Regions from separate parts of the Kitasatospora sp. NPDC101155 genome, predicted to be linked through region 1. Evidence: riboswitches for the same ligand, from Rfam matches in the RefSeq annotation. Region 1 holds a riboswitch; each other region holds the start of a gene.

Region 1 (6,937 bases):
CGGTGCCACGGTACGCGATCGATCGCCCGGCAGTGCCCGGATGGGGGATTGCGGAACCCCGCCACTCATCTATTAAGTTACTTCGAAGAAGGCGGGCAGGGGCGGCATCCCCCGTACGCCCCTGCCCGCTCTTCGTCGTCCCCTTTGCGTCCCCCGAAGGAGATCCCACCGCGATGGGAAAGCGCCGCAAGCCCAGCCCCCCGAGCCGGGCCCGCCTGGCGGTCCTCACCACGGCCATGGCCGGCGGCGCGGTGCTCGCCTCCGGCACCGCCCATGCCGAGCCCGCCCCGAGCCTCGCCACCGTCAAGGAGCAGGTGGACAAGCTCAATGAGGAGGCCGAGCAGGCCATCGAGCAGTACAACGGCTTCCAGGGCAAGCAGCAGAAGCTCCAGGGCGACGCCAACAAGATCCAGGAGAAGGTCGCCCGCGGCCAGGAGGCGATGAACGAACTGCGCACCCGGCTCGGCGGGGTGGCCGCCGACCAGTACCGCAGCAACGGCATCGACCCGTCCGTCCAGCTGATGCTCGACTCCGACCCGGCCGCCTACCTGGAGCGCGTCTCGGCGCAGAACCAGGTCGCCGACACCCAGACGGCCCTGCTCAAGCAGGCCCAGGAGGAGCAGCGCAAGCTCGACCAGGACCGCACCGAGGCCACCGCCACCCTCGCCCAGCTGGACTCCGTCGGCACCGAGCTCGCCGAGAGGAAGAAGCAGATCCAGGCCAAGCTCGCCCAGGCCCAGGCCATGCTCAACAAGCTCAGCGCCGAGGACCGCGCCAAGGTCAACGCCCAGCAGTCCGCGGAGAAGGCCAGGGCCGAGGCCCAGAAGGCGGCCGCCGCCGACCGGGCCTCCCGCTCCACCCAGCGCCCCGACCTGAACGCCCCGGCCCCGCCCGCCGGCGGCCGCGCCGCCGCCATCGTCGGTTTCGCCTACGCCCAGCTCGGCAAGCCCTACGGCTGGGGCGCCACCGGCCCCAGCAGCTTCGACTGCTCCGGCCTCACCGGCGCCGCCTACCGCGCGGCGGGCGTCAAGCTCTCCCGGATGTCCCAGGACCAGTGGAACGACGGCCCCCGCGTCGCCCGCGCCGACCTTCAGCCCGGCGACCTGGTCTTCTTCTACGGCGACATCCACCACGTCGGCATCTACATCGGCGACGGCAAGATGATCCACGCCCCCCGCACCGGCAAGAACGTCGAGGTCCTCCCCATCGACGCCATGCCCTACGTCGGCGCCGTCCGCCCGTAAACCCTTCCGCCCCGGCGGCCCCGTCAACCCCTGCGCGCGGCCGTCGGGGTGGGGCCGCAGAACGATCGGAGGACGTTCCGTCCGGCCGGAAGCGGCCTCAACTGAGCGGACCGGTCGAAACGTTGCCCAGAGGGTGGCCGGGCGCTCCGACAGCGCCGACCGCGATCACCCGGGCGCTCCGACAGCGTCGGCCGCGATCACCCGGGCGCCCGCGGCGGTAGTCCCGGTCGCCGCCGAGACGCGAGAAGGCTGGGGCGTACCTGCGCCGCCGCTGGGTACTGGTGGAACGACCTACGGGTGCGGCGCGCAGGCCAGCAGGTACGGCAGCACCGGCAGTGCCGACACCGCCAGCCACCCGGCCAGTTGGCGCCGCCGGCCGCCGCCGGGCCGCGCCAGCCGACGGACCCGGGTCAGCACCCCGGTGGACGCCGCCCCCAGGGACCCACCCGGAGCCGGACCGGACGTGGCCAACGCGCAGAGCGCCGAGGCCAGTTCGCCCCGCGACACCTTCGCCAGCGCCGCGTCGTCCGCCGCCATCTCCAGCAGCAGCGCCACCTCGGAGCGCCCCAGCCGGGCCAGCGGCAGCGGCCCGAGCAGCAGCGCGAAGGTGTCGGCGGGCAGCCGGAACAGGTGGTGGCGGCCGCGGATGTGCCCGTGCTCGTGCGCGACGGCCGCGGCGAGCTGCCGCTCGTCGAGCAGTCGCAGCGCCCCGCGCGACAGCACGACCCGGGAGCGACGCCCGGGCAGGCAGTAGATCGTCGGGTGGGCGTGCTCCAGCACCAGCGCGCCCCAGCGCCGGTCCCGTACGGCGACCACGTCCAGCACCGCCCGGTGCCGCCGCCGGGCCCGCCCGGCCCGGGCGCCGACCGCGGCCAGCGCGAGGGCGAGCAGCGCCCCGGCTGCGGCCGGCAGCCACCAGCCATGGGTGTGCGGCACGACCGGCCCGGCCGGTTCGAGGTGGGGGAGCAGTCCGAGCAGCCCGGCCGGCTCGTGGGCGGCGGGCTCCAGCGCGTGGTGCGCGGCGAGCACCAGGGCGACGGTGAAGGAGGCCATCAACGCCAGCCACAGCGCCGCGCCCAGGGTCGGACGGGTTTGGAGCCGGGTGGAGCCGGCCAGCCGGCGGGGCAGCAGGACGCCGGTCACGGCCAGGTAGAGGCCGAGCAGGGCGAGCGTCACTCGGCGTCCCGGGCCTTGACCTGTTCGAGGGCGGCGAGCAGGGCGGAGGCCTCGTCCCCGCTGATCCGGTCGACGAAGCGCAGCAGCGCGCCGGCCCGGTCCGGGGTGGTCTCCAGCGCCTGGTGCATCAGCTCGGCGGTGTACACCTCGCGGGTGCAGGTCGGTTCGTACACCCAGGCGCGGCCGACCTTGTCCCGGCGCAGCCAGCCCTTGGTGTGCAGGATGTCGGCGACGGTGGTCACCGTGGTGTACGCGACCGGCCGCTGCCGCTGGAGGTCGTCGACCACCTCGCGCACCGTGGCCGGACGGCCCCAGGACCAGAGCCGGTCCATGATCTCGGCCTCCAGATCGCCGAACCCCCGTAGCACCGCCGTGGTCTCCCTTGCCGAACCGACCGCCGGCGCCCTTCGCCCGCTGGAACGCGGCCCATGCTACGGCGGGTGCCGGGCGCGAGAGGGTGAAGGGAGTGCGCTTGGTCAAGGTTCTACAAAGGTGTAGCGGATCGGCCGAAAACGTGATTGGGCCGTTCGTGGCGGGTCTATGCTTGGGGAGGTTTGAAAAGGCACCTCGTTCGGTGAGGCGTCTTCACGGACACAGGCCACTGACCCGACGACGTCGAGAGACGCCCAGGTTCAGGACAGGTCTTCCCGACTTAAGGGTTGACCCCAAGTGGCTTCCGGCCAGGCAGGCTGGACACGCCGTGGAGTGCCAAAGCTCTGACGAGTTGGGGTGTACCGGTCCATTCGGGGCCGGTGTGCTCCTTGCCGTGTCGTGATGCGGCGCACAGACGGTGCGCCCCCGACCGGGAGGAGGTGGGAGACATGGACTGTCCTAGTCCGGGCCACAGTTGCCCCTGCCCCCGCATGCTCTCGAACACCTCCGGCACGCGGTAACAACCTTCCCTGCGCGTTCACCCGGTGCTTCGTCCCGCGCTCAACCATGCCTGGACGCAAGCCGCCTGACGCATCCTCATGCCCGTACGGCCGCCGCCGCTCAGCGTCGCCGTGTGGAGCGGATGCCGTGCGCTCGCAGGGAGGATCGCTGCTGCGTGCCCCCTGTCGCCCCCTCCAGGAAGGGGGCAGGGAGGCCCCGCCATGACCAACGTGATGCTGGACCCGAAGGTTTCCACGGTCCCCACCGCTCCCACCGCCCAGTCCGCCGTGCTCGACGACGCCCACGTCGGCGACATCAGGGGCGCGCTCGGCACCATCAAGCTGGACGACAACGCCCCGCGCCAGGGTCTGTCCGCGAAGCTCAAGACGCTGCTGGCGATCGTCGGCCCCGGCCTGATCGTGATGGTCGGCGACAACGACGCCGGCGCCTTCTCCACCTACGGCCAGGCCGGCCAGAACTACGGCACCCAGCTGCTGTGGACGCTGGCCCTGCTGATCCCGGTGCTCTACGTCAACCAGGAGATGGTGCTGCGCCTGGGCGCCGTCACCGGCGTCGGCCACGCCCGCCTCATCCTGGAGCGGTTCGGCAAGTTCTGGGGCGCGTTCAGCGTCATCGACCTGTTCCTGCTGAACGCGCTGACCCTGGTCACCGAGTTCATCGGCGTCACGCTGGCGGCCGGGTACCTGGGCCTGCCCAAGGTCGCCTCGGTCATCCTGGCGGCGGCGATCATCATCGCCTCGGCCTTCACCGGCTCCTTCCAGCGCTTCGAGCGCGTCGCCATCGCCCTGTGCGTGGGCTCGCTGCTGCTGGTGCCGATCTACTTCATGGTCCACCCCAAGACCTCGCAGATGACCCACGACTTCGTGGTGCCGCAGATGCCGGGCGGTTCCGGCCAGCTCGCGGCCGTCATGCTCGTCATCGTCTCGATCGTGGGCACCACCGTCGCCCCGTGGCAGCTGTTCTTCCAGCAGTCGTACGTCATCGACAAGCGGATCACGCCGCGTTTCATGAAGTACGAGAAGGTCGACCTGTGGATCGGCATCGCGATCGTGATCATCGGCGCCGCCGCGATGATCGGCTTCACCGCCGCCGCCTTCGCGGGCACCGACGGCTTCGGCCAGTTCTCCGACGCGGCCGCCGTGGCCAAGGGCCTGGAGGACAAGGCCGGCCACCTGGTGGGCGTGCTGTTCGCCATCGCGCTGCTGGACGCCTCGATCATCGGCGCCTTCGCGGTGTCCCTGTCCACCGCCTACGCCATCGGCGACGTCTTCGGCATCAAGCACTCGCTGCACCGCGGGGTCAAGGGCGCCAAGGGCTTCTACGCGGTCTACGCCGGCCTGGTGGTGGTCGCCGCGGCGATCACCCTGCTGTCGAACGACTACATGCAGGGCCTGATGACCCAGTTCGTGCAGGTGCTGGCCGGCGTGCTGCTGCCTTCCGCGACGGTCTTCCTGCTGCTGCTCTGCAACGACAAGGCCGTGCTCGGCCCCTGGCGCAACGGGCCGAAGACCAACGCCTTCACCTCGGCGGTGGTCGGCGTGCTGGTCATGCTGTCGCTGATCCTGACCGCGGCCGTGGTCTGGCCGGACATCAGCTCGGACGCGATCCTGTGGATCATGGCCGGCTGCGGCGTGGCGGGTGTGCTCGTCGCCGGGTACTTCTTCACCTTCGGCCGCCGCGGCACCAAGGAGGACCCGATCGACCGCACGGACCGGGAGAACTGGCGGATGCCCCCGCTGGAGACGCTGAGCCGCCCGGTGATGTCCACCGCCCGCAAGATCGGCATGGGCGCCCTGCGCACCTACCTGCTGATCGCGATGGTCATGGTCATCATCAAGATCGTGCAGACCGCGCTGAACCACTGAGCCACCGATCGAAGCCCGTACGGACGGGTGGTGGGCAGCGGCTCGCCACCCGTTCGTTTCCTTTTCCCGCGTTCCCCGTGATTCCTCTGGAGGAGGTGCCGTCGTGCACACCCTGACCACCGTCGAGTTCCTGGTCCGGCTCGCCACCGGCGTCGCCTGCGGCGCACTGATCGGCGTCGAGCGCCAGTGGCGGGCCCGGATGGCCGGCCTGCGCACCAACGCCCTGGTCGCCGCCGGCGCCACCCTGTTCGTGCTCTACAGCGAGGCGGTCGGCGACACCGGCAGCCCCACCCGGGTCGCCTCGTACGTCGTCTCCGGCATCGGCTTCCTGGGCGGTGGCGTCATCCTGCGCGACGGCGCCGGCGTGCGCGGCCTCAACACCGCCGCCACGCTCTGGTGTTCGGCCGCCGTCGGGGTGCTGGCCGCCTCCGGCAAGCTGGAGCTCGCCGGCCTCGGCGCGCTCGCCGTGCTCGCCGTCCACCTGGTGCTGCGCCCGGCCGGCCGGGCGCTCGACCGGGCCCCGCAGTCCGGCAGCGACCCGGACTCCACCTGCCGGGCCACCGTCCACCTGGAGTGCGACCGCAAGTCCGAGACCCACATCCGCGCCCTGCTGCTCCAGGCCCTGGCCGCCTCCGGCCTCGCCCCCACCGGCCTGCGTGCCCGCCGCACGGAACAGGGCGACGCCACCAGCCTGCGCGCCACCGTGGCGATCACCGGGCAGGTGACCCCGGCCCTGGAGCAGGTCGTCACCCGGCTGTCGCTGGAGCCCGGGGTGCGGGACCTGCACTGGCACCTGGACGAGGAGTCGGACGAGTCCGGCAGCCCGGCGCTCGCCTGAGGGAGTAGAACGGAAGGACCGTCACGCGAACCGCCCGGGAGGCCCGATGCTGAAACCCGACCCCGAGCACGGGCCGCTGGTGCCGATGCTGCTGGTGCTGACCGTGGTCACCGGGATGGTGGACGCGGTCAGCTACCTCGAACTCGGGCACGTCTTCGTCGCCAACATGACCGGCAACGTGGTCTTCCTCGGCTTCGCCCTGGCCGGCGCCGCGAACCTCTCCGCCACCGCCTCACTCGCCGCCCTCGCCGTGTTCCTGCTCGGCGCCCTGGCCGGCGGCCACCTCGCCCGGCACCTGCCCGGCCACCGCGGCCGGCTGCTGACCGCCGCCGTCGCCGCCCAGGCGGTGCTGGTCGCCGCGAGCACCGTCCTGGCGGCCGTCATCGGCCACGGCTCCGAACCCGCCCGCTACACCCTGATCGGCCTGCTCGCCCTCGCCATGGGCGGCCAGAACGCGGTGGTCCGCTCGCTCAAGGTCCCCGACCTCACCACCACCGTGCTCACCATGACCATCACCGCCCTCGCCGCCGACCTCACCGGCCTGCGCCGTATCGCCTCCGTCGTCTGGATGTTCGCCGGCGCCCTGCTCGGCGCGCTGCTCGTCCTCCACGCCAACGTCCCCACCGCGCTGGCCCTGGCCCTCGCCCTGCTGGTCGCGGTGGCCGTCCTCACCCACCACGCCGGCAAGCCCACCCCGGCGCCCGCCTGGACCGAGCGCCTCTGAGGCCGAACGCCCTCGCGCCCCCTCGCCGAACGGCTGAGGGGGCGCGAAGGCTTCCGGAGTCGGCAGCTTCTCAATCCTCGCGGCGGTGTCCGGCGCGGCCGCTCCAGAGCGGCTCGAGGCGGGCCCAGCTGGTGGTCCAGGCGGTCTCGGCGCGGCGGTCGAGGGAGTGGAGGCGCAGCCGCAGTGCCAGGGTCAG
Region 2 (6,937 bases), on a different contig from region 1:
GACCCAGCGGTGGAACAAGGACGGCAGCGTCGTGCGGTACGTGCAGCTGGCCACGAACCGACGGGTGGGCGGCACGACGCAGGCTGATGTGCTGCTCAACCTCGGACGGGAGGACAAGCTCGACCTGGACTCCCTGCGCCGTCTGGTCGCATCCCTGAACCGCTACCTCGGCGATACGGACGTGGACGTCGCCGAGCCGCTGGGCGTCGAGGGCGGTCCGCTGGAGGTGGTGGCCTCCCGCCCGATCGGTGCGGTCTGGCTGCTGGACGGTCTGTGGAAGCTGCTGGGCATCGACCAGGCCCTGGCCAGGGTGCTGGACGCGCGCCGGTTTCGCACCGACGTGGAGCGGGCGCTGTTCGCGCAGGTCACAACCGCAATCCGTCATGATCGTGTGCCCGCCAACTGTCGAACTCGGGAGAACAGCAGGCCCCAGCGCGGCAGCCGCGGCCTCGTTCGGGTCGGCCGGCTGGCCGCGAAGGGCGAGGAGGGGCGGGGTTGGCCCTCCCGAGTGTCGCGGATGCCAAAACCGTAGGGAACGCACCAGCAGCCCCTGGCGCGTTCCCTACGGGTGGTTCGGGTGATCCCAGGGCGATATGCAGTGGTCGCTTGTCGCAGGGGGTGGGCCAGCGTCGTGGGGAAAGCTCAGAGTGCGGGGACGTCCGGCAGTCCGAACATCGCGGGGTAGCTGCGGATGCGGTCGCGCAAGTCCACCGGGGTCGCGCCCGGCACGGTGACCCACGAATGGACCGGCTCGGTGAGCTCCGGGTTGACGAAGTACATCAGGGCAGTGCGGTTTGCCAGGCGAAGGTTGCGCACCTGGTGGTAGAGCGCGGGGATCCGGCCGCCGGTCAGGTCGGTGAGGACCGAGCCCGGCATCAGGATGACCTCGTCGGGTGCGGTGTGCATGGGGCGGGCCTCGCCGTCCAGCCACAGTTCCAGGCCCGGCTCGGTGGTGTGGATCACGGTGACCAGGTGGCCGTCCTCATGCTTGTCCTGCAGCAGGTCGCGATCGGAGTCCGCCACCGCGTAGTTGTTGAGCTGGAGGTAGGAGGCCGCCTCGAACGGTGGCGCCTTGTGGCCGCCGAGCTGCGCGGCCACCTCGCCGACGGTTTCCGCGACGATCACGGACAGGTATTCGCGCCAGGCCAGCAGTGCCTCGGTCAGCTCCGGTATCTCAGTGGAGTTCGGGATCAGATCGAGGCGGTCGTGCCAGAGCGTGAAGCAGTCATTGAGATCAGGACGGTCCGCGGTGACCGAGAACTCGCGCCCGAGCGGGCGGTAGCCGAAGTTGAAGTCGGTGCTGGCGTAGCGCGACTTTTCCTCGGTCGGCCGGCCGAAGAAGAGCCTGCTCTCGCCGAGCAACCGGTGCAACAGGCGCTCCGCGCCGCTGGGCAGCGTGATGCGGGTGTAGCCGTCGCGCAGCAGGTCGCCTGCGGCGTGCGTGTTAGCGGTGTGCATGATGCTTTCCATCCTCTGTATCGGGGGCCTGAGCGGGCACTGCGTCAGGCACCGAGCTCGTTTGATCCGGTGCCCGCTTTTGGTGGACTGACTGGGCGCCACTGTGGCGAGCTCCGGCCAGTCGAGACCGGAGGCGGTTGTCGGGCTGCCACTACCGGCGAAATGTGCCGGTCAGCCCGGTCAGCCCGGTCAGCGGGCAGCGCCTCTCGGCGAGTTCGTGGCGCAACAGTCCGGGTCGGCGAGCGCCGCGGTGACTCGATCGGGCAACATGTGGTCGATCTCGACTGCGCCCACCGGCTTGTGACCCGCGCCGTTCACAGCGGCACGAAGGGACATCGTCGGGCGGCCCGACTGGCACCGGTCTGTCGTAGCGGCGTATGGGAGAGGACAGTCGCTTCGTCCTTGGGCAACGACCTCGTGGACGTCAGGCGGTCGGCGGCTCAGTGGCTGGGCCGGTGGGGCCGGAGCGTTCGGCGTGCTCGGCGATGGCGCGGGTGGCGGCATCGGGGAGGTTGAGGTGCTGGGCGAGCTGGTCGGGGCGGTGGCCCTGGAGCGTGAGCACGTAGGCGGTGTGGACGCGTGCGTCGTAGGCGACGTCGGGGGATGTGGTGGTGGCGAAGTCGCGGTGGTTGAGGAGGTAGAGCCGGTCGACGCCGTCGTGGAGGGTGAGCCACAGGCAGCCGCGCAGCACGGGGGACCCCGCGGCCGGAGCCGGCACGGTGTGCCGCGTGGCAGAGGTGGCGTCGGAGCGCAGTCCGCGCAGCAGGCGTCCGGCCCGGCCGGTGAGCCGCTCGTGGCGGGCGGGGGTGCGGTGGAACGTCCGCGTGGTCATGGTGAACCTCCTTGGCCGATAGGGCTGTTGGAGGGCGCGAGCCGACAGGCGTCAGCGCACGCCAGGGAGGGATGAGGACACGGGGATGGCGGGCCTTTGACAGCCCGGACTACTGCAGTCCATGTCTCTCGCCTCCTCCCGGCCGGGCGCATGATGGCGCTGATCGACGCGGCAAGGAGCGGACCGGTCGCGCGACGACGCCGGCTCACCCCAACTCGTCAGAGCTTTGGCACTCCACGGCGTAATCCGCCTGGTTGGCGGAAGCCACTTGGGGTCACCCCTTAATCCGAGGAGACCTGTCCTGATCCGGAGCGTCTCTCGACGGGTGGGATCAGTGGCCTGTGTCCGTGAAGACGCCTCACCGAACGAGGTGCCTCTTCAAACCGCCAGCAGCATAACCCTTTTCGCGTTGAACAAGCACGCCAACTGGTAGGTCCTGACGAATTCTTGGTGCTGGCCGCGGACCCGGACGAACACCGGGCGCCGGAGTGGCCGTCCGCCCCGCGGCCCCACGGGTGTGTCCATCGGTCGGCACCGAGATCCGGTCGCGGTGCCCCGAGGGCGGGAGTGCGAGCGGCTCGCGCGGCGGTTCGAGGGTCAGGCTGCGGGATGCGAGGCGTGGTGCCGGGCAGCCGACCGCCGAGTGTGGATCAGCGCCGCCCCGCCCGCGACTGCTGCCAGGGCCCCGCCTGCGAGCGCTCCACCGACCACCGGCCGGGCGTGCACCGGGACGGCGGCCAGGGCGACGAGTTCGATGAGCAGCACGACCAGGACCCCGAGCAGTGCGGAGCCCTCCGCTGTCCGGGGGGGGCATTCTCATGACCGACTCCTCACGCCTCTTCCATGGTGCGCCTCTGCGTCGGGGAGCGATACGGGAGGCGCGGAACCGGGGCCGGTGTGGGTCCAGATGGCCGGCCGCACACGGGCGTGGTGCAGGTGGCGGTTCCGGGCGGCCTCGGCCGCGCCACGGGCGATGGACCGGGCCCGCTGCTCGGCGTCCGGATCGATGCCGAGCAGCCGGTTGTGGTGCATGTGCACCAGATGGGCGGCCTCCAGGCCGGTGCGGGCCGTCCCGCGCAGCACCTCGCGGTACCGGACGAGAGCGCCAGCCCGCTGCTGCCAGCTCGCCAGGAGCTCGGCGCCGCCGGGCAGGGCGCGAAGTGCGGATGCTTCGCTCAGCCGCGTGGCCGCCGTACGGCTGTCGCGCAGGGCGTCGTGTGTGGCGGATCTGGGGTAGGTGTCCAGCAGCCATTCCTCGGCCTCCTCCTCGTGCAGGAGCCGGGCGATGTCGAGCATGTTGAGCGCGGCCATGACCACCGGGTCCAGGGTCAGCCGGCCGGTCTCCGTCGCGGAGAGCTGGGCGATCACCGCTGCGCTGTCGGCACAGAACGCGTCCTCGGCGGCCGTCATCGCGGCCTGGCCCCCGTAGCGCTCCCATTCGGGTTCGTAGGTGTCGAGCACCAGCCGTCCGGCCAGGCCCGAGCGTCGCAGATCGGCGAACCAGTCGTGGCACTTCGGCAGCAGCCGGCGGTTCAAGGCCGTCGGATCGCCGTGGAAGCGGAGCCGCAGGTGGGGCTCCGGGTCGCGGTAGCGCAGGAAGAACCAGCGGTCCACGCCACCAGGGAGCTCCGCCAGTAGCCGCGGCAACTGCGAGGTCAACAGCTCGTTCTGGCGGCGCGCCGATGCGTAGACCTTGGCATAGAGCCACTCCCCGCCGGGCGGCTTCGCGCGCACCGGGCGAGTGGGCGCGAGCGCGGGGCGGGGGCGGTCGGGGGCCGTGTCGCAGCGGCGGGTGAGGAGCGGGAAGACGACCTCCGCCGTGTGTGCGCCCTGCGGGCCGGACAGCCAGCCGTACGCGTCCTCGCCCGTCGGCGCTTCGCGGAGCACCGCCTCCGGCCACCGGGCGACGTCCTGCCGCAGCAGCCGTACATGCAGCCCGGCGGCCAGGTTGAGCTCCAGGCTGCGATCGGCGACGCAGAGCAGCACGTGGTCGGGTACGCCCCAGCGCTGCCGCCAGCGGTCGAACTCCGACCGCCACTGCTCCTGCGGCATCGCGGTGTCCGCGAAGAACGGCGCGGAGGGCCGCCAGCGGGCCGGTGCCAACACCGTACGTCCGTACCGCACGCGAGGCGTGTACGGCGCCTGCTCCATCGGGCCCCAGTCCCAGGCGAAGCCCGGCTTGACACCGAAGAGGCGCAGTTCGCGCAGGAATCGTCCGACATTGCCGACCTGGGCCTGCGGGTTGAGCATGTTCCAGGCGAGCGGAACGATGCGTCGGCCGCTGCTGAGCCGCACCAGGTACAGCCCACCGAGGTCGGCGCCCACGGCGAGGTCGTCCAGCGCCACCGTGCCGGGGTCGGTGCGGTCGGCGAAGGCGCCGACCACGATCAGCCGGTCGCTCAGGCGCCGAACCTGGTTGAGGTTGGCCGAGCGCGAACGGGCTGCCCGCAGGACGAGTTGGGCCGCCTCGACGTCCTCACCGGCCTCGGCCTCACCGCAGGCCGAGGCGATCCGCTGCGCCGCCTCGGGCAGCACGTGGGAGAACCTGCCGACGGTCGCTCCGGCGTGGTCCGCGCCGCTCCCCGGGGTGAGCCAGAGCCGGAACCGGCCGGCCGTCAGGTCCTCGGCCGTGCCGGCCAGGACGCGGGCGTACAGCTCCAGTGAGGCGGGTGGCGGCAGGGTGGTGTCCGGGGAGAGCCGGGTGAGCAGAGCGTCGTCCAGCACGACCTCACCGCGACCGGTCATGATCGCGGTCTGCGCCAGCTCGATCCGCAGGGCGTCCTCGGCTGAGGGACCGGTCGGTGCCGGCTTCTCGCGCTCGCTGGGTGGCATCAGGTACCCGGCCGGGGCGCCGAGACCGCGGTCGGGGTCGAGCAGTTCGGTGAGCGGGACGAGCCGGTCGGTGCTGTACCGCTCGACGAACTCGCCGTGGTACTGGGCCAGATGCGGCACGGTACGGGTCGGGGAAACCCGCCACAGCACCTCGGCGGCGCGTTGGGCCTCGGCGGCGACCTCGGCGGGCAGCGTCACGTCCGCGTCCAGGGCCAGATCCACCTGGAGCAGGCGATCCGCCTCGTGCAGGCGCCGCATCCGTTCGATCGCGGCCGAGTAGTCGGTTCCGGGGTGCGCGCGGTCCAGCTCCCGGTGGACGGCGGCGAGTTCCTCGCGCTCGGGACCGGCTGGGAGGCGGTCCAGCACGTGGGCGAGCGGGTCGGTGGCGGTGGCGGGCGGGCGGAGGTCGGTGAGCAGGAACTCCCGCTCGACCAGCGGGCGGAGCAGGTCGGCCACCCGCTGTTCCGGGACGCCGGGGAAGCGCTCCAGGAGCTGCCGTTCCAGCTCGGGGTACGGCAGTGGCTCGCCCGCCAGGTCCAGCACCGCACGGACTGCGGGCGTACAGCGGACGGATACCTCGACCACAGTGCGTCCGGGCGCGTGCTCGGCGCCGTGGCGTTCGGGCACATAGGGCAGGACGAGGCGGTCACCGCGGACGAAAGCGAGCTCGTTGACGACGACCCGCAGGACCGCCAGGGTGTCCGGCCTGGTCTCCAACGCGGTGAGGAGCGCCGTCAGCCAGCCCATGTCCGGCCGGGCGGCCACCCGGTGGGCGCTGCCGAGCCGGGCCTTGGCGAAGCCCGGGACGTCCGACACGCCTGCGGTGGTGACGCCGGAGAACAGCCCGAAAGGGGTGGGCCGGGCGGCCATCCGCAGCTGGTAGCGGGTCAGTGACAGTACGGCCTTGCGCAGGCGCTTCGGCTCGATCGTCCGGCCTTCCCGCAGCTCTGCCACGAGCCGTGCAAGCGAGGGGCTGGCCAGGGCTACCGCAGCGTGAAGCTCGGGATCGGAGCCGAGCCGTCCGACGTGGGCGGAGAGGCAATCGTCGGCGGGGAAATCCAGCCAGGTCGGTTCGAGGCGGGTTCGGGGGAGGAGCGGTGCCCTCAGCAATGCGGTGCCCGCGCAGCGGAACAATGGCGCTGTATTCCCGCTGGAACGTGCCGCTGCAGACATGTGAAACCCCTCTTGGAATACTGCAGCGATCGTGCTGCATTACGTGGAGAATGCCGCCCCGGGCGGGCGGAAAAGCCAGCCCGGGGCGGTTGTTGAGCCGGTGAATCAGTGGCAGTGCGAGAAGGTGCAGAAGCAGGTGCCCAGCGAGGGGTGCTGCACCTGGGCGGCCTCGTCACCCTGGCCGAAGGTCTCCTGGAGGTCCAGGTCGAAGGCGTCGAACTGCAGCTCGGCTTCGTTGATAACGGTGTTCTTCATGGTTTTCTCCTTGCGTAATTATTGCTGATTTTCGGCCGGGCTTCCCCGGCTCGTGAATGACGCTAGAGGGCTTTTCGATATCCGTCAACCGGGGCCTTGTTGGGGGAATCTTCCGAGATTTGTGGCAAAGTGTTTTCGGGCATGCCGAAACCACGACCCGGAAGAAGGACGTGACATGAGGAATTCCATGGCGGAAAACCGCGGCCCCGGTGCCGTCGAGCAGGCAGCGGAGGAGGCGGTGGAGACCGTCGCACAGCGGCTGCGCGATCCAGAGCGGCTCGCCGCGGTCGTGTCGGCCCCGGGCAATGCCGACCCGGTGACCGGGAGGAGCCCGTGGTCAGCCGTGTCGCTGGGCGAGGGCCACGTGGGCATCGCGCTGCTGTACGC
Region 3 (6,937 bases), on a different contig from region 1:
GTGGGCCTGGTGGTGGCCGCCGCCGTGGTGCTCGGCACCGGGTACGGGCTGACGCTCGGCGCGGGGCTGCACGAGGTGGAACGGCTCTCCCCGGGAAGGACCGCGCGCCCCGGCGGCCCGACCTCCGCCTCGCTCTACCAGAGCACCACCTCCAGCGGCTTCCTCACCCCGCTGCTGCTCGCCGGGACCGCCGGCCACGCCTCCTATCCGGCGCTGCTGGCGGGCATGGCGGCCGTGGGCCTGCTCTGCCTGGCGGTGACCGCCGCGCACAGCCGCCGCCACCTGCCCGGACCGGAGCACCTCCACCCGGCCCCCGCGGGCCGCGGAAGGAGCGAGGATGCATCCGTACAGTCCGGACCGACACCACCGAGGAGCCGACGACGATGGGCCGAGTGACCGTACCGCGCAGGGTGCTGCGACTGCGCCAGGGCGTGCCCTCGCACCGCCCCGACACCCTGGCCGCCGAGGAGCCGATGGAGATCCGGGTCGGCGGGCGCCCGCTGACGGTGACCATGCGCACCCCGGGCAGCGACTTCGACCTGGCGGCCGGTTTCCTGGTCGGCGAGGGCGTGCTGCACGCCGCCGACCACCTGGCCGGGATCCGCTACTGCGCGGGGGCCACCGCCGACGGCGGCAACACCTACAACGTGGTGGACGTCGTGCTCGCCCACGGCGTGCCCGCCCCGGACGCCTCGCTGGAGCGCAACTTCTACACCACCTCCTCCTGCGGCCTGTGCGGCAAGGCCAGCCTGGACGCGGTGCGCACCACCGCGCCGTGGAGCGTCGCCGAGGACGGGCTGCGTGTGACCCCCGCGCTGCTGTCGGCACTGCCCGAGCGGCTGCGGGCCGCCCAGAAGGTCTTCGACAGCACCGGCGGCCTGCACGCGGCCGGCCTGTTCGACGCCGAGGGGCGGCTGCTCTGCCTGCGCGAGGACGTGGGCCGGCACAACGCGGTGGACAAGGTGGTCGGCCACGCCCTGCGCGAGGGCCTGCTCCCGGCGCGCGGCACGGTGCTGATGGTCAGCGGCCGGGCCTCCTTCGAGCTGGTGCAGAAGGCCGTGATGGCGGGCGTCCCGATGCTCGCCGCCGTCTCCGCGCCCTCCTCGCTGGCGGTGGACCTGGCCGAGGAGAGCGGGCTGACCCTGGTCGGCTTCCTGCGCGGCGACTCGATGAACGTCTACACCCGCGCGGACCGCATCGACACCGACCGGCTCGACACCGACCGACCCGACCCGGCCCGCCTCGACCCTGCCCCCGTCGACCCTGCCCCCGTCGACCTGGTTCGACTCGACCCTGCCCGCCTCGGCCCCGCGCACAGCGGTACCGGCCGCACCGACCCCGTCCCGGTGGCCGAGTAGATGCTCTTCCGCCAGCTCGAGTACCTGGTCGCCCTCGCCCGCGAGCGCCACTTCGCCCGCGCCGCCCAGGCATGCCACGTCTCCCAGCCGGCCCTGTCCGAGGCCGTCCGCAAGCTGGAGGACGAGCTGAAGGTGCTGCTGGTGCGGCGCGGCCGGGCCTACGAGGGCCTCACCCCCGAGGGCGAACGGATCGTGCTGTGGGCGCAGCGCATCCTGGCCGACCGAAACGCCCTGCGGGACGAGGTGGACGCGCTGCGCACCGGGCTGAGCGGACGACTGCGGATCGGCGCCGTGCCGACCGCCTCGGGCGCCGTCTCGCTGCTCACCGGGCCACTCTGCGCCGCCCACCCGCTGGTGGCCGTGGAGCTGTCCACCAACCTGCGCTCCGAGGAACTGCTGCGCCAGGTACGGAACTTCGAGATCGACGCGGGCATCACCTACCTGCCCGGGCCTGGCTCCGCGGACCTGCGCGCCCTGCCGCTGTACGAGGAACGGTACGTCCTGCTGACCAGCCTGGCGGACGGGCCGGCCCGGCATCCGCGCGCCACCTGGGCGGAGGCCTCCCGGCTGCCGCTGTGCCTGCTGCACCCGGGCATGCAGGGCCGCCGGGTACTGGACGAGGTGTTCACGGGCCTCGGGCTGGAGCCGACGCCCCGGGTGGAGACCGACTCGGTGGCCTCGCTGTTCGCGCACGTGCGCACCGGTCACTGGGCCAGCGTGGTGCCGTACGCCTGGCTGCACGTGTTCGGCGTCCCGCCGGGGATGCAGGCCGTTCCGCTGGTGGAGCCGGTGCACAGCGCGCCGATCGGGTTGGTGATCGCCGCCCGGGAGCCGGGTTCGGTGATGGCCCGCGCGCTGCTAGAGGTGGCCCGGCGGACGGATGTCGCCGCCGTCCTGGGCAGCCTGCCGGGGGCGTAGCGGCTCGACGCGCGGGGCCCGGTCGACCGGCACGCCCACGGGAGTCAGTCCGAGGGCTGAGGCGTCCAGCGGTGCAGGCCCTTGCGGTCGTAGTAGCGGGTCATCGCGAAGCCGAAGGCCAGTGCGAGCACCAGGCCGACGACGATCATGATCCAGCCGCGGGCCAGCCCGGCGTCTCCCCGGGCGTCGAAGTAGAGGATCGCCCGGATGCCCGCGCTCAGCTGGCGCATCGGCTCGAAGATGCCGAGGAAGCGGTAGAACCCGGGCACGGCCTGGAGCGGGACGGTCGCCCCGGAGGAGGGCAGGGCCAGCGCGATGAAGACGAACATGGACACCAGCTGCCCGATCCCGCCGAACGCGGCGTTGATCGCCTGCACCCCGAGGCCGACGGCCACGCTCGCGCAGTAGCCGAACAGCCAGAGCATCGCCTGGTGCGGGGCGTCCATGCCGAGGATGCCGACCGTGCAGAGCAGCACCAGGGAGGCGGTGGGCAGCATGATCCCGGCCGTCATGACCATCTTGAGCAGCAGGGTCTGGGTGCGGTTGATCGGGACGGTCGGACGGCGGGTGTGCCAGGGGCCGATCTCGCTGTCGCTGTAGCCGAGCGCGCCGTCGACGCCGTTGTGGATGATGTTGCCGCCGATGAAGCCGGTCAGCACGGCCAGCAGGGCGTAGTAGAAGGCGCTCAGGCCGAGGCCGCTGTGGCCGCCGATCGGGTGGCCGACCCGGGCGGTGACGGCGATCGGGTCGGCGAGCAGCAGCCGGGCGGTGGCGCCGGTGTCCGGGCCCCGGGCGGTCGAGGCCGGTAGGGCGGCCAGCAGCTGTTTGCCGGTCGTGACCGAGGCCTGGTGGGCGGCGGTCTGGACGATCTGCGCGGCCATCGAGGCGCCGAGGCTGCCGAGGCCGGGGTTGGTGAGGACGGTCAGGGTGGGCCGTTCGGTGGCGCCGCCGGCGGCCAGCTTGGTGACGGTCGCGGTGAAGTCCTCCGGCACGAGCAGCGCGCCGTAGACCTTGCCGGAGGCGAGCAGGTCGCGGACGCCGGCGTCGTCGGTCTGCCGCCAGTCGACGGTGTCGTCGGGGGTTCCGGCCACCACCGCCCGGGTCAGCTCGGTTCCGAGGTTCACCGGGCGGCCGGGCGGCGGCGCGCCCTGATCGGCGTTCACCAGGGCGATCGGCAGCCGGTGCAGGTTCCCGTTCGGGTTGACGATGCCGCCCATGTAGAGCAGTGAGAGCACCACGGCCAGCAGGCCGCACAGGACGCTCGGGAAGAGCCACAGCTTGGGGTGCCGGGCGAGCGCCAGCGCCCTCGCCTGTCGGGGAGCCCCCTGGGAGCCTGTGGTCGCCATGCCACCCCTCGGGTCGTGGGCACTGCCTGGTGCCGCTGCGGGTACGGCGGGAAGTCGTTCCGTGGCGGCAGGGTGGTCAAACCCGCGCCACCCGGGCGGGTGGCTCCCCTTCACAAAGGTAAAGGTTCTACCAAGTGCGCAAGTATAGACCTCCGGCCGGTCTATGCTTCTGGAGGTTTGAAGAAGGCACCTCGTTCGGTGAGGCTTCTTCACGGACACAGGCCACTGATCCGACGACGTCGAGAGACGCCCAGGGTTAGGACAGATCTTCCCGACCTAAGGGTTGATCCGAAGTGGCTTCCGGCCCAAGGGGGTTGGACACGCCGTGGAGTGCCAAAGCTCTGACGAGTTGGGGTGAGCCGGCGGTCGCTTCGCGCGCCGGCGAACTCCTTGCCGCGTCGATGACACGCACCACGGGGTGCGTCGACCGGGAGGAGGCGAGAGACATGGATTGCAGTAGTCCGGGCCACAGTAGCCCCTACCTCCGCCTGTCCTCGTACACCCCGTACACCTCTGGCACGCGGTAACAACCTTCCCTGCGCGTACATCCGACGACGCATCAGCACTGAGCACCACGCACGCGGCTCCGCCGTGCCCGAACGGGCGCGCACCGCCGCGCGCCGACGCGCCGTGCCCGCACGCAGGGGGGACTGCTGCCGCGTGCCCCCAACCGCCCCACCTGTCAGGGGCCCACGGGAGGAACGCCATGACCACCAACGCCACACTCGACTCGAAGGTTCCGCCGCAGCGTTCGGCGGTACTTGACGACGCCCACGTCGGCGACATCAAGGGTGCGCTCGGCACCATCAAGCTCGATGACGACGCACCACGCCAGGGTCTTTCAGCAAGACTCAAGACCCTGCTCGCGATCGTCGGCCCCGGCCTGATCGTGATGGTCGGCGACAACGACGCCGGCGCCTTCTCCACCTACGGCCAGGCCGGCCAGAACTACGGCACCCAGCTGCTGTGGACGCTGGCCCTGCTGATCCCGGTGCTCTACGTCAACCAGGAGATGGTGCTGCGCCTGGGCGCCGTCACCGGCGTCGGCCACGCCCGCCTCATCCTGGAGCGCTTCGGCAAGTTCTGGGGCGCGTTCAGCGTCATCGACCTCTTCCTGCTGAACGCGCTGACCCTGGTCACCGAGTTCATCGGCGTGACACTCGCGGCCGGGTACCTGGGCCTGCCCAAGGTCGCCTCGGTGGTGCTGGCGGCGGCGGTCATCATCGCCTCTGCCTTCACCGGCTCCTTCCAGCGCTTCGAGCGGGTCGCGGTGACGCTGTGCGTCGGCTCGCTGCTGCTGGTGCCGATCTACTTCATGGTCCACCCCAAGACCTCGCAGATGGCCCACGACTTCGTGGTGCCGCAGATGCCGGGCGCCTCGGGTGAGCTCGCGACCGTCATGCTGCTGATCGTCTCCATCGTCGGCACCACCGTCGCCCCCTGGCAGCTGTTCTTCCAGCAGTCGTACGTCATCGACAAGCGCATCACCCCGCGCTTCATGAAGTACGAGAAGGCCGACCTGTGGATCGGCATCGCGATCGTGATCATCGGCGCCTCCGCCATGATGGGCCTCTGCGCCGCCGCCTTCGACGGCACCGACGGCTTCGGCAACTTCACCGACGCGGCCGGCATCGCCAAGGGCCTGGAGGACAAGGCCGGACACCTGGTGGGCGTGCTGTTCGCCATCGCGCTGCTGGACGCCTCGATCATCGGTGCCTTCGCGGTGTCGCTGTCCACCGCCTACGCCATCGGCGACGTCTTCGGCATCAAGCACTCGCTGCACCGCGGGGTCAAGGGCGCCAAGGGCTTCTACGGCATCTACGCCGGCGTGGTCGTGGTGGCCGCGGCGATCACCCTGCTGTCCACCGACTACGCCCAGGGCCTGATGACCCAGTTCGTCCAGGTGCTGGCCGGTGTGCTGCTGCCCTCCGCCACGGTCTTCCTGCTGCTGCTCTGCAACGACAAGGCCGTACTCGGCCCCTGGCGCAACGGCCCCAAGACCAACGCCTTCACCTCCGCCGTGGTCGGCATCCTGGTCATGCTGTCGCTGATCCTGACCGCCGCCGTGGTCTGGCCTGACATCAGCTCCGACGCGCTCCTGTGGATCATGGCCGGCTGCGGTGTGGCGGGCGTGCTGGTCGCCGGGTACTTCTTCACCTTCGGCCGCCGCGGCACCAAGGAGGACCCGATCGACCGCACCGGTCGGGAGAGCTGGCGGATGCCCCCGCTGGAGACGCTGGAGCGGCCGGTCATGTCCACCGCCCGCAAGATCGGCATGGGCGCCCTGCGCACCTACCTGCTGATCGCGATGGTCATGGTCATCATCAAGATCGTCCAGACCGCCCTGAGCCACTGACCCGGACGCCGGGGGCGGCGCCTCGAAATGAGCCCCGCCGCCCCCGGCCCCGACCCGGAACCCTCAACCACCCCGCACCAGGGGGAAGGAAGGGAGTACGGCCATGCGCACCACCCCCCTGCTCCACCACTGCCCGAGCGTCCGCCTCGCCCTGTACGACGGCGTCGAGCGCGCCTACCGCCTCGACGACCCCGGCGCCTGCCCCCACTCGGGCACGCCCAACAGCCCGGCCTCCGCGTACGAGCCGCGCGTCCACCTGGCCTACCTGCTCGCCCGCCAGGGGCACCGCCCGGACTGGCTCGCCGCCTTCGCGGACCTCCCGCCGGCCGCCGCGCACCGCCTCGCCCACGCCGCCGCCCATCACCGGGCCGCCACCGCGACCGCTGCCTGAGTCTTCATCGATTACCGCGCACATCGGCGCACTTGCTCATTTTTCATTGTCCCGTCACGGAGGTGACCTGCCATGTCCATCGTTGCCGCGTTCCAGCCCGCCCTTCCGTCCACCGACCCCGGCCGACTGCGCGCCGCCCTCGCCGCGGTGGGCCGACGCCTGGCAGCGAGCCCGCTGGACAACCCCGTCCTGCAGGCCGTCGCCGGGCCGGCCGCGACCGTGCCGAGCGGCCGCCCGTTGCCGATGCGGTCCAGCTGGCGGACCGTCACCGCCCCGAACGGGACGGCCCGGCTGGAAGCCTCCTGGCACCCGGGCCTCTGACCCACCACTTCCCCGACTCGTTTCGACCCGACGAAGGAGCTCCGCCATGGCCGTGCGCTACCCCAGGCTCGAAGCCATCTTCTCGGACCACGCCGCCGCCCCCGCCGTCCCGGCACCGGTGCGGCACCTGCGCCCCGCACCGGCCGCACCGGCCGCACCGGCCGCCACGCGCCCCGTCATCAGCCCGGACCCCGGACTGGTGGTCGACCCCGATCAGCGCACCGTCACCGTCGACGGCCAGCAGCTC

Evidence for each region. A riboswitch is a leader RNA that binds a small molecule or an ion and turns the genes downstream of it on or off. The one in region 1 is predicted to bind magnesium.
Region 2: it holds a riboswitch for magnesium, as region 1 does, so the genes downstream of both, ACIRYZ_RS41045 (hypothetical protein) here and ACIRYZ_RS07715 (NRAMP family divalent metal transporter) in region 1, are expected to answer to the same signal.
Region 3: it holds a riboswitch for magnesium, as region 1 does, so the genes downstream of both, ACIRYZ_RS31970 (NRAMP family divalent metal transporter) here and ACIRYZ_RS07715 (NRAMP family divalent metal transporter) in region 1, are expected to answer to the same signal.

Annotation. Positions count from the first base shown of each region.
Region 1 covers NZ_JBIWPN010000004.1:215,831-222,767, forward strand. The annotation lists gene ACIRYZ_RS07700 (NlpC/P60 family protein) at 174-1,244, shown strand; gene ACIRYZ_RS07705 (M56 family metallopeptidase) at 1,536-2,420, opposite strand; gene ACIRYZ_RS07710 (BlaI/MecI/CopY family transcriptional regulator) at 2,417-2,752, opposite strand; M-box (ykoK) riboswitch at 2,980-3,156, shown strand; gene ACIRYZ_RS07715 (NRAMP family divalent metal transporter) at 3,515-5,179, shown strand; gene ACIRYZ_RS07720 (MgtC/SapB family protein) at 5,283-6,017, shown strand; gene ACIRYZ_RS07725 (YoaK family protein) at 6,064-6,741, shown strand; gene ACIRYZ_RS07730 (hypothetical protein) at 6,812-6,937, opposite strand, start outside.
Region 2 covers NZ_JBIWPN010000059.1:33,417-40,353, reverse strand. The annotation lists gene ACIRYZ_RS41055 (hypothetical protein) at 1-532, shown strand, start outside; gene ACIRYZ_RS41050 (2OG-Fe(II) oxygenase family protein) at 643-1,458, opposite strand; gene ACIRYZ_RS41045 (hypothetical protein) at 1,883-2,290, opposite strand; M-box (ykoK) riboswitch at 2,493-2,667, opposite strand; gene ACIRYZ_RS41040 (hypothetical protein) at 2,888-3,055, opposite strand; gene ACIRYZ_RS41035 (lantibiotic dehydratase) at 3,107-6,295, opposite strand; gene ACIRYZ_RS41030 (hypothetical protein) at 6,401-6,550, opposite strand; gene ACIRYZ_RS41025 (lanthionine synthetase C family protein) at 6,726-6,937, shown strand, end outside.
Region 3 covers NZ_JBIWPN010000029.1:20,634-27,570, forward strand. The annotation lists gene ACIRYZ_RS31950 (MFS transporter) at 1-396, shown strand, start outside; partial or broken gene fdhD (formate dehydrogenase accessory sulfurtransferase FdhD) at 384-1,199, shown strand; gene ACIRYZ_RS31960 (LysR family transcriptional regulator) at 1,359-2,276, shown strand; gene ACIRYZ_RS31965 (YhgE/Pip domain-containing protein) at 2,321-3,622, opposite strand; M-box (ykoK) riboswitch at 3,806-3,983, shown strand; gene ACIRYZ_RS31970 (NRAMP family divalent metal transporter) at 4,329-5,978, shown strand; gene ACIRYZ_RS31975 (hypothetical protein) at 6,082-6,369, shown strand; gene ACIRYZ_RS31980 (hypothetical protein) at 6,442-6,690, shown strand; gene ACIRYZ_RS31985 (winged helix-turn-helix domain-containing protein) at 6,737-6,937, shown strand, end outside.